DNA from 2 places in the Pseudoalteromonas sp. PPB1 genome. Region 2 is predicted to be linked to the other one. Evidence: predicted binding sites of a transcription regulator. Region 2 holds the regulator's gene; the other holds the start of a gene.

Region 1 (5,371 bases), on a different contig from region 2:
ATAAGGTGTATAGAGCTAGGCACCCAGTTTTCGCCGCGGAGTTAAACAAGGCTGCGGCAGCTCACCCGAATACCATGGGGTCTTCGGTTGGAGTGAAAGTACTGGGGATCGTAGAAAGCGATAAACCACTGCAGGTTGAGTACAACCCCAACCATCCAAGTGCTGACAAAGACGGGTACATCTATAAGCCAAATGTGAATGTGGTTGAAGAGATGACAAACATGATCTCTGCATCGCGTTCGTACCAAACGAATGTTCAGGTAGCGGATGCCGCTAAGCAGATGCTTAGCAAAACCTTGCAACTTGGTCAGCGCTAAGTGGGAGTATAGCCAATGAGTAACGAAGTCAATTCAGCAACCTCGACCTATGTCGATTCATTGCGTTGGCCTGACAAGCAGGTTCCGACAGAAAAGAATGATGAGTTGAAGCAGGAGGATTTCTTTGCGTTATTGACTCAGCAGTTGTCTTATCAGGACCCGAGCAAACCGGCTGATAATGATCAGATGATTGCACAAATGACAAACTTCACCATGGCCGAGGGTATCTCTGACCTGAACACGAAGTTTGAATCATTGGCTGATTCTATGACCTCGAATTCTGCTTTGCAGGCGTCGACTTTGATCGGCAAGAAAGCGCTACTGGAATCAGACACAATTGAGCACGGCCCGGACATGCAGTCGCGGGGTTCTATTATTGTGACCGAGCCTGTAGAAAAACTGACGGTCAGTATTCTTAATGATAAAAACGAGCTGGTAAGAACCATAGATCTTAAAGATCAAAATGCTGGTGCAGTTCGCTTTGACTGGGATGGTAAAAACACTGATGGTGACATGTTACCGCCTGGAGATTACACAATAAAGGCTGAGGGCTCTGTAAACGGTAAGTTTACAGCCTTGCCTACAGCGACTTTCAGAAATATTGAAAGCGTCAATGTCAATGGTGCAAGCGGCATCGTTATCAACACTAAAGCGGGTGCCGTGCGGCTTACTGACGTCGCGGAATTAGCCTAATTAAAAAGATTTAACCTTAATCGCAAGAGGTGAGAGTATGAGTTTCAATATTGCATTAACTGGTTTAGCTGCGGCTCAGAAAGACCTGGATACCACAGCTAACAATATCGCTAACGTTAATACGACGGGCTTTAAAGAATCGCGTGCTGAATTTGCATCTGTGTATGCATCTTCCGTATTTAGCGCTGGTAAGACAAAAAATGGTGATGGTGTGCAAACCACTATGGTTGCGCAGCAGTTTCACCAAGGTTCTTTGAACTTTACGCAGAACTCGCTGGACCTGGCGATTACAGGTGAAGGTTACTTTGCGATGAGTGAAGAGCTGGGAGCTCAGGACTTCACTTACTCTCGTGCAGGGGCCTTTAAACTTAACAAAGACAACTTTATCGTTGATGCTCAGGGTAATTTTTTACAGGGTTTCCCTGTTGACCCAAGTACCGGTGACACGACCTCAATCAGTTTAAGTACATCATCAGCACTGCAAATCCCAGATGCTTCTGGTTCACCACGCGCAACCACCAGTGTGTATTCATCTTTCAACTTGGACTCACGTGCTTCAGCGCCAACGTTGGCATTTGACCCAACAGAAAGTGCAACTTACAACAGTTCTACTTCAACAACGATTTACGATAGCTTGGGTGAACCGCATATTCTTCAGCTTTATTTTGTAAAAGAAGATCCCGCAACCAACCCCAATGAATGGCAAGTGTATGCAACGCTTAATGGTACACAGTTTAATACATCGGGAGCCAGTGGCGCACCACTTGAGCCGATAACTGAGTTTCAGTTTGACCAAAATGGTTTGCCATCCACGACAGGTAACCCGCAAGTTGCGAACACAGGCACAACTTTTAACTCGTTTGCAATCCCAGCGGGTGCAGGTGCTGGTTTATCAACTTTGCTTACAAACGGCGCAACATTCCCAAGTAACGTGGAACTGAATTGGCGCGATGAAGCAAACACCTCAAACAAACTACCTACACAGTTCGCCAGCCGTTTTGAGGTTAAAGCGCTTGAACAAGACGGCGCTACAACGGGCCGATTAGCGGGGATTGATATCGGCGGTGACGGTAAAATTGTCGCATCTTACAGTAATGGTGACTCAACCTATTTGGGTCAGGTTGCCATGGTGCGTTTTTCTAACTCTCAGGGGTTGCAGCAAGTGGGCAATACCGGATGGAAAAAGAGTTTAACATCAGGTGAGCCTATTGCGGGAGAGCCTGGTTCAGGAACACTGGGTTCAATCAACTCCTCAGCATTGGAGCAGTCCAATGTTAACTTAACAAACGAGCTGGTAGACCTGATAAGTGCGCAGCGAAACTTCCAGGCAAACTCGCGGGCACTGGAAGTCAACTCAACACTTCAGCAGAATATCCTGCAGATCCGATAATCAAATCCAATCACCTCTTGAGGCCGCATTTAGCGGCCTTTTCATTTTCTTGACGATCATCTTGGCATCTATATTGCTTTATTCAGTATAGATTGAACAATTTTTAGGTCGTTCCCATGGATAAAATGCTGTATGTCGCTATGTCAGGCGCCAAACAAAACCTGGTTGGTGTCGGGCTGAAGGCAAATAACCTGGCTAACGCCAATACTACCGGGTTTAAGGCTGACTTTGCACAGGCCCGTTCAATGCAGGCATTTGGCGAAGGGCTACCGACACGCGTGTTTGCGATGCAGGAGCGCCCAGGCACTATGATGACAGGTGGTGCCATTACTGAAACCGGCCGGGATCTGGACATTGCGGTAGATGAGAAATCCTGGATAAGTGTTGTAGATGCCGCAGGCGATGAGGCTTATACGAAAGTTGGCACACTGAACATCACGGCAGATGGTGCACTGGTTACCAGTCATGGTCGTCAAATAATTGGCGAAGGTGGGCCCATTATATTGCCTTTGCCAGTAGAGAAGGTGGTGTTCAGTGATGATGGCTCAATTCAGGTGCGCCCTCAGGGGGCACCTGCCAACTTTTTAGAAGTGGTCGACCGGTTAAAGATTATTAGCGCAGACAATAGCAAACTTGAAAAAGGCAATGATGGTTTGTTCAGACCAAAAGAGGAGTTGCTCGAAGACGGCGTATGTGGGTTTTGTGAAATTTCACCTACCGCCAAAGTCATGAGTGGCTATTTAGAAATGTCCAACGTGAACCCGGTTCACGAGATGGTAGACATGGTAAACCTTCAGCGCCAGTTTGAAATGCAGATGAAACTGATGAAAACAGCTGAAGAAATTGATGAGCGACACACTTCGCTCCTGCGTATCGTTTAAGAGAGTGAGGTATAGATTATGAACCCAGCATTATGGATCAGTAAAACCGGCCTAGATGCCCAGCAAACTGATATTTCGGTGATTTCGAATAACCTGGCGAATGCCAGTACTGTGGGCTATAAGAAAAGCCGCGCAATATTTGAAGACTTACTCTATCAGAATATTAACCAACCAGGCGGTCGTTCTTCTCAGGATACCGAGCTTCCATCAGGCTTGATGCTTGGCGCGGGCGCCAAGGTGGTGGCCAACCAGAAGAACTTTTCGCAAGGTAACATGCTGAGCACTGAAAACTCATTGGACTGGATGGTTCAGGGACCGGGTTTTTTCGAAATTCAGATGCCTGACGGCACCATTGCATACACGCGAAATGGCCAGTTTACCACTGATGAAGAAGGTAGAATCGTGACCTCTGGGGCAGGCTTTCCGGTGCAACCTGAAATGAATGTTCCGGACAATGCAAATTCCATCACCATTTCTCAGGATGGTGAGGTTTCTGTCAGTATTCAGGGTGAAGCTGCCAATACGGTTATCGGCCAGCTGGTAATAAGCGATTTCATTAACCCATCTGGTCTTGAACCGATTGGTCAAAACCTCTATACCGAAACTGCTGTCAGCGGTGCGCCAGTTCAGGGGAACCCGGGTGTTGAAGGACTTGGTTCTATTGTGCAGGGGGCGCTGGAAACTTCGAACGTTAATGTTACCGAAGAGCTGGTCAATTTGATTGAAACACAACGGGTTTACGAGATGAACTCGAAAGTAATCAAGTCAGTTGATGAGATGCTTAGTTACATTAATCAGCAGCTTTAAAAGATTGGGGGTAGTATGGACAAGTTACGTACACTAGGCCTGTTTGCGGCAGGCTGTATAGCACTTAGTGGTTGTACAACAACGCAAAATAAAGATGTTAAGCGGGACGATCCTTACTACGCGCCCATGTATCCGGAAGCTGAAGCTGCGCCAGTCGTGCCAACAGGTTCGTTGTTCAACGCTTACGCCAACGATCTGTACTCAGATAAAAAGGCGCTTCGAACCGGGGATATCATTACGGTAGTGTTACGAGAGTCAACTCAGGCTTCAAAAGCGGCCAATTCTAAACTGGACAAAGATAGTGAAGTGAATGTTGATCCTATTCTGGGTTTAGGCGGCGCTGCGGTCAACTGGGGAAGCAAAAGTATTCAGTTGGATGCAGGCTCAAATTCTTCATTTCAGGGGGATGCGCAGGCCAACCAGTCGAATAGTCTTATTGGTAATATCTCGGTCAATGTGATGCGGGTGTTGCCAAATGGAAACCTGGTGATAAGAGGCGAGAAATGGCTGACACTGAATACCGGTGAAGAGTTTATCCGTCTCGAGGGGTTAGTCAGACCACAGGATGTCAACGCTGATAATACCGTGGAGTCAAACCGTATTGCCAATGCACGTATTCAGTACTCAGGTAAAGGTGATACGCAGGAAGTGCAGAGTGCAGGTTGGCTGACTAAGTTCTTTATGAGCGCCATTATGCCATTTTGAGGAAGCAAACTATGAAATTATTTAATGTGCTCGTGCTAACGATGGCACTTATTGGCAGCCAGTTTGCGCAAGCTGAGCGTATCAAAGACGTAACCATGGTTGAGGGAGTTCGTTCAAACCAACTGGTTGGTTATGGTTTGGTAGTGGGCCTGCCGGGTACCGGAGAGCAAACCCGCTTTACTGAACAAAGCTTCAAGGGCATGTTAAACAGCTTTGGTATTACTATGCCTGCCAACCTAAAGCCGAAGATCAAAAATGTGGCAGCCGTAGCCGTTCACGCAGAGTTACCAGCCTTTGTGAAGCCCGGTCAAACTATTGACGTCACGGTGTCATCTATTGGTAGTGCGGGCAGTTTGCGTGGCGGGACTTTACTGCAAACGTTTCTTAAAGGTGTAGATGGTAATGTCTATGCGATTGCTCAGGGCAGTATGATCGTGGGTGGTTTGGGTGCTGAAGGGCTAGATGGCAGCCGGGTTGTAATCAACACGCCAACAGTTGGTCGTATTCCAAATGGTGGTACAGTTGAACGTGCTGTCAGGAGCCCGTTTACCCAGGGAGATCATATTACCTTCAACCTG
Region 2 (5,371 bases):
GCGGAGTGCTCGACATAAGACAGTGCCTGGGTTGCTCGGGCTCTGTCTTGCGAGTCCATGGCACCGATAACGTCCTGATAGACGGGATCTGGCAAGCTTCTCAGGACTTCACCGAGATCATCATCATCCATGTCTTCTGTCGCCGCAGCGATCAGCTCTGGCTCCATTTTGGCAATGATGCTGAGTCTCACATCTTCAGACAGCTCTTCAAGCACGTCACCCTGTATATCCGGGTCAACCAATTGCCAAAGCAGGGTTCTGATTTTATGTGGGGAGGACTCCAGCAATAGCGCGGTGTCGCAGGGTGGAATTTCGGCTAAGGTTCGCCTGACTTGAACAAACTGACCACTGTTAAGGGCATTCGTAACTTGCTGCAATAGCTCCAGTGTGTAGTCTTGTTCAAAAGCTTCAGGCATAGGCATCCCAGGTTGGATAGTCGACAAGTAGGCTTGTCAACGAGTATATAGCGCATTGATTATAGGCTTATGATAATTATAGCTGTTTTAATATCAATTGGTATATCTAAAAAAAGCGAAGAAAGCCGTCATGAAGCGGCAGTTTTGTGTCTGTCTGATCGGAGAAAAGCGAAGAGGAGTTACTCTGATTCGTTAAATTTATCTGCAATGAGATTGCCAATGGCATGTAAAGCGCGTTCGGCATCTGGCCCTTCGCAGACGACTTTGACTTCTTTGCCCTGACTACTTTCAAGTAGCAATAAAGCCAGTACACTGTCACCCTCTGCTTCTTTACTGCCCTGAAACAGCGTGATGTTGGCATCGAACTGAGTGGAGAGTTCTGCCAGCACACTGGCTGCACGAGCGTGTAGCCCCAGCTTATTCTGGATCAGAAAGGTATCTTCAAAGCGTTGTGTCATTTTTCTTGTTCGCGGTGATGGATCTTCACATTGTTGTGGGTGCGGGCAAAACGCTCACCTAACGTTTGGGCAAGATATACGGAACGGTGTTGTCCACCAGTACAGCCAATTGAAATGGTCAGGTAGCTGCGGTTATTGCGTTCCAGATGGGGCAACCAGGTTTGCACAAAGGTCTGGATCTGCCAGGTAAATTTTTGCACTAAGCTGTGGCTAGACAGGTAATCAATAACAGGTTTATCTAAACCGGTTAACGGTTTAAGGTCTGGTTCCCAGTGTGGGTTTGGTAAAAAGCGGGCATCAAACACGTAGTCGGCTTCTTTCGGAATACCATGCTTAAAGCCAAAGGACTCAAAGGTGATGATTAATTGTTTGTCCTTTTTACCGAGGATCTTTTCCCGGATACGCTCTGCCAGCTGGTGGATACTCATGTCCGTGGTATCAATGGTGATATTGGCGCGGCGGATAAGCGGGTCAAGCAGCTCTTTTTCTTTTTTGATTGCTTTGTCCAGCGACAGATCGGCCAATGACAGCGGGTGCAGGCGGCGTGTTTCTGAAAAGCGACGGATCAAGATCTGATCTTCACTGTCCAGATAGAATATGTTGGGTTCTGCAAATCCGGGGAGGTATTCCAAAATATCGTCGAGTTCTTGCTGATCTTTTGGCAGGTTACGTACGTCAACGCTCACGGCAATTTTATCATAGCTGTCTGACACACTGCGCACCAATGCAGGCAGCAAGTTGACTGGGATATTATCGGCGCAGTAATAACCCAAGTCTTCCAGCACGCGAAGGGCGACCGATTTTCCTGAGCCAGAACGACCACTGACAATAATTAACTGCACAGAAACTCTCCGTTAGTTGTCAAACTCTTCAATTATCGCGAATAACTCCTGATCATTGTGAGCTTGTCTGATACGTTTACAAAACACCTTGTTTTTAAGTTTATCAGCGATCGTTGCCAAGGTCTGCAAATGTTGTTGATTTTCTCCCTCGGGTACGATGAGTGCCACAAAAATGTCGACGGGTTGATTGTCAATGGCATCAAAGGCAATGCCTTGCTGATTAACAAGCAGCATAGCCACCACTTTATCTATGCCTGCCATGCGGCCATGGGGCAGGGCTATCCCTTTTCCGATCCCCGTACTACCGAGTTTTTCGCGGCTCAATAGCGCATCAAGGATGTCATGGGCATTACTGTCTGGAAGCTGGCTTTGAGCCAACTCACTGATGTACTCTAAAATACGTTTCTTACTATTAAAAAGGACCGCAGCTTTGCTGCAGTCCTGTGAAATCAATGAGCTTAGTTTCATGATTAATGTCGAGTTAGCTTCTCTTTGTGCTTGATCACCTGGCGGTCAAGCTTATCGATAAGTCCGTCTATTGCGGCATACATATCCCGGTGTTCGGTTGAGGCAAAGATTTCTCCCCCGTTCACATGTAATGTGGCTTCTGCTTTTTGGATGAGCTTTTCGACATCTAGGATAACATGCACATTATTGATGTGATCAAAGTGCCTTTCTAGCTTCGCAAACTTGTTTGTTACATAGTCTCTTAACGAATCGGTGATTTCTACATGTCGACCAGTTAAATTTAGTTGCATAAGCATTTTCCTTCTGTAGTTACGTCTAAATCAGGCTTTTACGCTGATTGGACGGTGGGATAGCCAAAGACTCTCGGTATTTGGCAATTGTACGTCTAGCCACTTTGATCCCTTGATCTGCCAATACGTCCGCAATCTTGCTGTCACTCAAAGGTTTAGCTGTATTTTCTGCGGCAATTAGCTTTTTGATCAATGCTCTGATTGCAGTCGAAGAGCATTCTCCTCCGTTTTCAGTGCTGACATGGCTTGAGAAGAAATACTTCAACTCATAGATACCGCGTGGCGTGTGCATATACTTTTGAGTTGTTACACGTGAAATCGTGGACTCATGCATGTCGACCATTTCGGCCACATCATTCAGTACCATCGGCTTCATTGCCTCGGGGCCATGTTCAAAGAATGCCTGTTGTTGCTGCACAATGCAATTAGTAACTTTTAATAAAGTTTCATTGCGGCTTTCCAGGCTCTTGATGAACCATTTTGCCTCTTGCAAGTGTGAACGAATAAACTGACTATCTGTGCTGGACTTGACTGAACGGGACATCGCAGCGTAGTGGTCATTCACTCTAATTTTTGGCATTGAATCGGGGTTGAGTTCAACAACCCAGCGACCTTTCACTTTTTTAACCGACACATCCGGGATCACATAGTCTGCTTCTTCTTGCACTATGCTGGCGGCAGGTTTCGGGTTTAGGCCGTGGATCAGGGTCATTACTTCTTTCAGATCCGCTTCTTTGAGTTTGGTTTTTTTCATCAAAGTGCGGTAATCCCGGCTGGCTAACAGATCTATGTGCTCAGTCAGAATTTCTTTGGTCTGTGCAAGCCAGGGGGTATTTGGGTCAAACTGGTTGAGCTGAATGCACAGGCATTCTTGCAGGCTGCGTGCAGCAATCCCAACGGGGTCAAATAGTTGGATCCGTTTCAGTACGGCCTCTACTTCATCCTGCTCAATTAGCTCGTCATCGTTGTCCTGATTCATGCTTTCGACGATGTCTTCGCAGCTGATGGTCAACAGGCCTGCGTCATCAACCGCTTCTACAATTGCAAGGGCGATGGCTCTGTCTGTTGGACTAAAAGGCGTCAGTTCCAACTGCCACATCAGGTATTCTTGCAATGTCTCAGTCGTTTTACCCTGGTAAATGGTTTCGTCTTCCGGCATTGGGCCTGAACTGCTTGCCGGTGCGGCACTGATGTACTCATCCCAGGTTACGTCCATTGCCAAATCGTCGCTGACGGTGTCTTTGTTTAGTGCAGCATCGCTGTCTTGTTCGTAGTCGCTGACAGCCGCCTCTTCATAGCTGTCGTTGTCACTCGTTGTAGGTTGTTCCAAATCGGAATCCGACTTGGACTGAGTTTCATTATCTTGTGATTCAGACTCACCTTCTTCCACTTCCAACAAAGGGTTGCTATCAAGCGCTTCTTGGATTTCTTGTTGGAGATCTAGCGTACTCAACTGTAACAGACGAATAGCCTGTTGCAGTTGTGGTGTCATTGTCAGTTGCTGCCCCATGCGCAGCTGTAGCGATTGCCTCATGTATCTCTAACAATCCTTTTTGTTATTTACTTCTAATTTTATAACTATAGCCTGAATTGCTCACCTAGGTAGACATCCCGCACGGTTTGATCGGCCAGAACATGCTCCGGGGTGCCTGCTGCTATCAGTTCACCATGTGACACTATATAAGCTTTCTCACAGACGTCCAGCGTTTCACGCACGTTGTGGTCAGTGATCAGTACGCCTATCCCACGGTTTTTCAGGTGTTCTATAATTTTCTTTATATCTAACACTGAAATAGGATCAACGCCAGCGAAAGGCTCATCTAATAAGATAAATTTTGGATCTGCCGCAAGGGCGCGGGCAATTTCTACCCGGCGTCGTTCACCGCCCGATAGTGCCATACCCTGGCTATCGCGAATATGCTGGATATTAAACTCATCTAACAGCTCATTGAGGATGACTTCTCGTTGTTCTTTGTTCAGCTCTTTACGAGTTTCTAAAATGGCCATCAGGTTCTGATAGACGGTCAGCTTGCGAAAAATAGAGGACTCTTGTGGCAGGTAACCAATACCAAGTCTTGCTCGGCTATGCATTGGCAATAAGGTAATGTCTTGTTCGTCAATATGTATGCTGCCCTTATCACTGGGCACCAGGCCGACAATCATATAAAAAGTGGTGGTTTTACCTGCGCCATTTGGGCCAAGGAGGCCAACAATACTGCCAGCTTCAACGCTTAACTCAACGTTTTTAACAACCTGTCTGCCCTTATAGCTTTTGGCCAGTGCGGTGGCGGTTAATTTACTCACGGATTACCCTTCTCTTTTGGTTGCTGGGGGTTCTCTTTTTCAGGTAACAGAATGGTTCTCACACGGTTTTGTTCTTGCTCCCCGCGCTGTGCGCTGATCAGCTTCTTTTCCATATCATAAACGATGGTTTGCGCGCTAATTTTTTGCCCTGCCTGACTGATCTCTGCACCGCCTTTTATGGTGAGCATGCGGTTTGCGACGTCATAGCGCACTTCTTTGGCGGTTGCCTTGAGTAAAGAGCCATCCGTCTGACGCTCTTGAAATACGGCTGGGCTGCCTGTTGCAACCAGCAGCTGCTTGTTTTTACCCAGTTCTTCCCGACGGTGCACCTCGAGACGATCGGCCAGAATTTTCCGGTTACCGTGAATGATTTCGACGTTTTCCTCGAATACGCCAATATTGGTTTGCAACTGGGCCAGCTGAGTGCCAGAACTGATAATCACCTGATCAGCAGCTGTATTTTCTGCATAAGCTGCAGGATGAAAGGCACTCAAAGTGCACAGTAAGATCAAGGAACAGGTTAATTTATTGCTCATAATAAATTGTTTCAGTGTGGTTGATGAGTTCAATGATTTCGGTATTGAGATCGGCCA

Evidence for each region. Region 2 encodes sigma-54, which starts transcription at its own class of promoters, with help from an activator protein. Its sites were predicted from a motif close to GTTGGCACGNNNNTNGNNT; they were not measured.
Region 1: the regulator sigma-54 is predicted to act here: its motif matches at 2,461-2,479, upstream of IY568_RS03800 (flagellar basal body rod protein FlgF).

The regions. Positions count from the first base shown of each region.
Region 1 is NZ_JACEQV010000002.1:328,622-333,992, reverse strand. Features, by position in the region: gene flgC (flagellar basal body rod protein FlgC) at 1-317, shown strand, start outside; gene IY568_RS03810 (flagellar hook assembly protein FlgD) at 333-1,010, shown strand; gene flgE (flagellar hook protein FlgE) at 1,048-2,400, shown strand; gene IY568_RS03800 (flagellar basal body rod protein FlgF) at 2,517-3,281, shown strand; gene flgG (flagellar basal-body rod protein FlgG) at 3,300-4,088, shown strand; gene flgH (flagellar basal body L-ring protein FlgH) at 4,104-4,793, shown strand; gene IY568_RS03785 (flagellar basal body P-ring protein FlgI) at 4,805-5,371, shown strand, end outside.
Region 2 is NZ_JACEQV010000001.1:480,007-485,377, reverse strand. Features, by position in the region: gene mgtE (magnesium transporter) at 1-416, opposite strand, end outside; gene IY568_RS02150 (HPr family phosphocarrier protein) at 596-874, opposite strand; gene rapZ (RNase adapter RapZ) at 871-1,716, opposite strand; gene IY568_RS02140 (PTS sugar transporter subunit IIA) at 1,729-2,184, opposite strand; gene hpf (ribosome hibernation promoting factor) at 2,187-2,474, opposite strand; gene IY568_RS02130 (RNA polymerase factor sigma-54) at 2,500-4,008, opposite strand; gene lptB (LPS export ABC transporter ATP-binding protein) at 4,053-4,778, opposite strand; gene lptA (lipopolysaccharide transport periplasmic protein LptA) at 4,775-5,314, opposite strand; gene lptC (LPS export ABC transporter periplasmic protein LptC) at 5,304-5,371, opposite strand, start outside.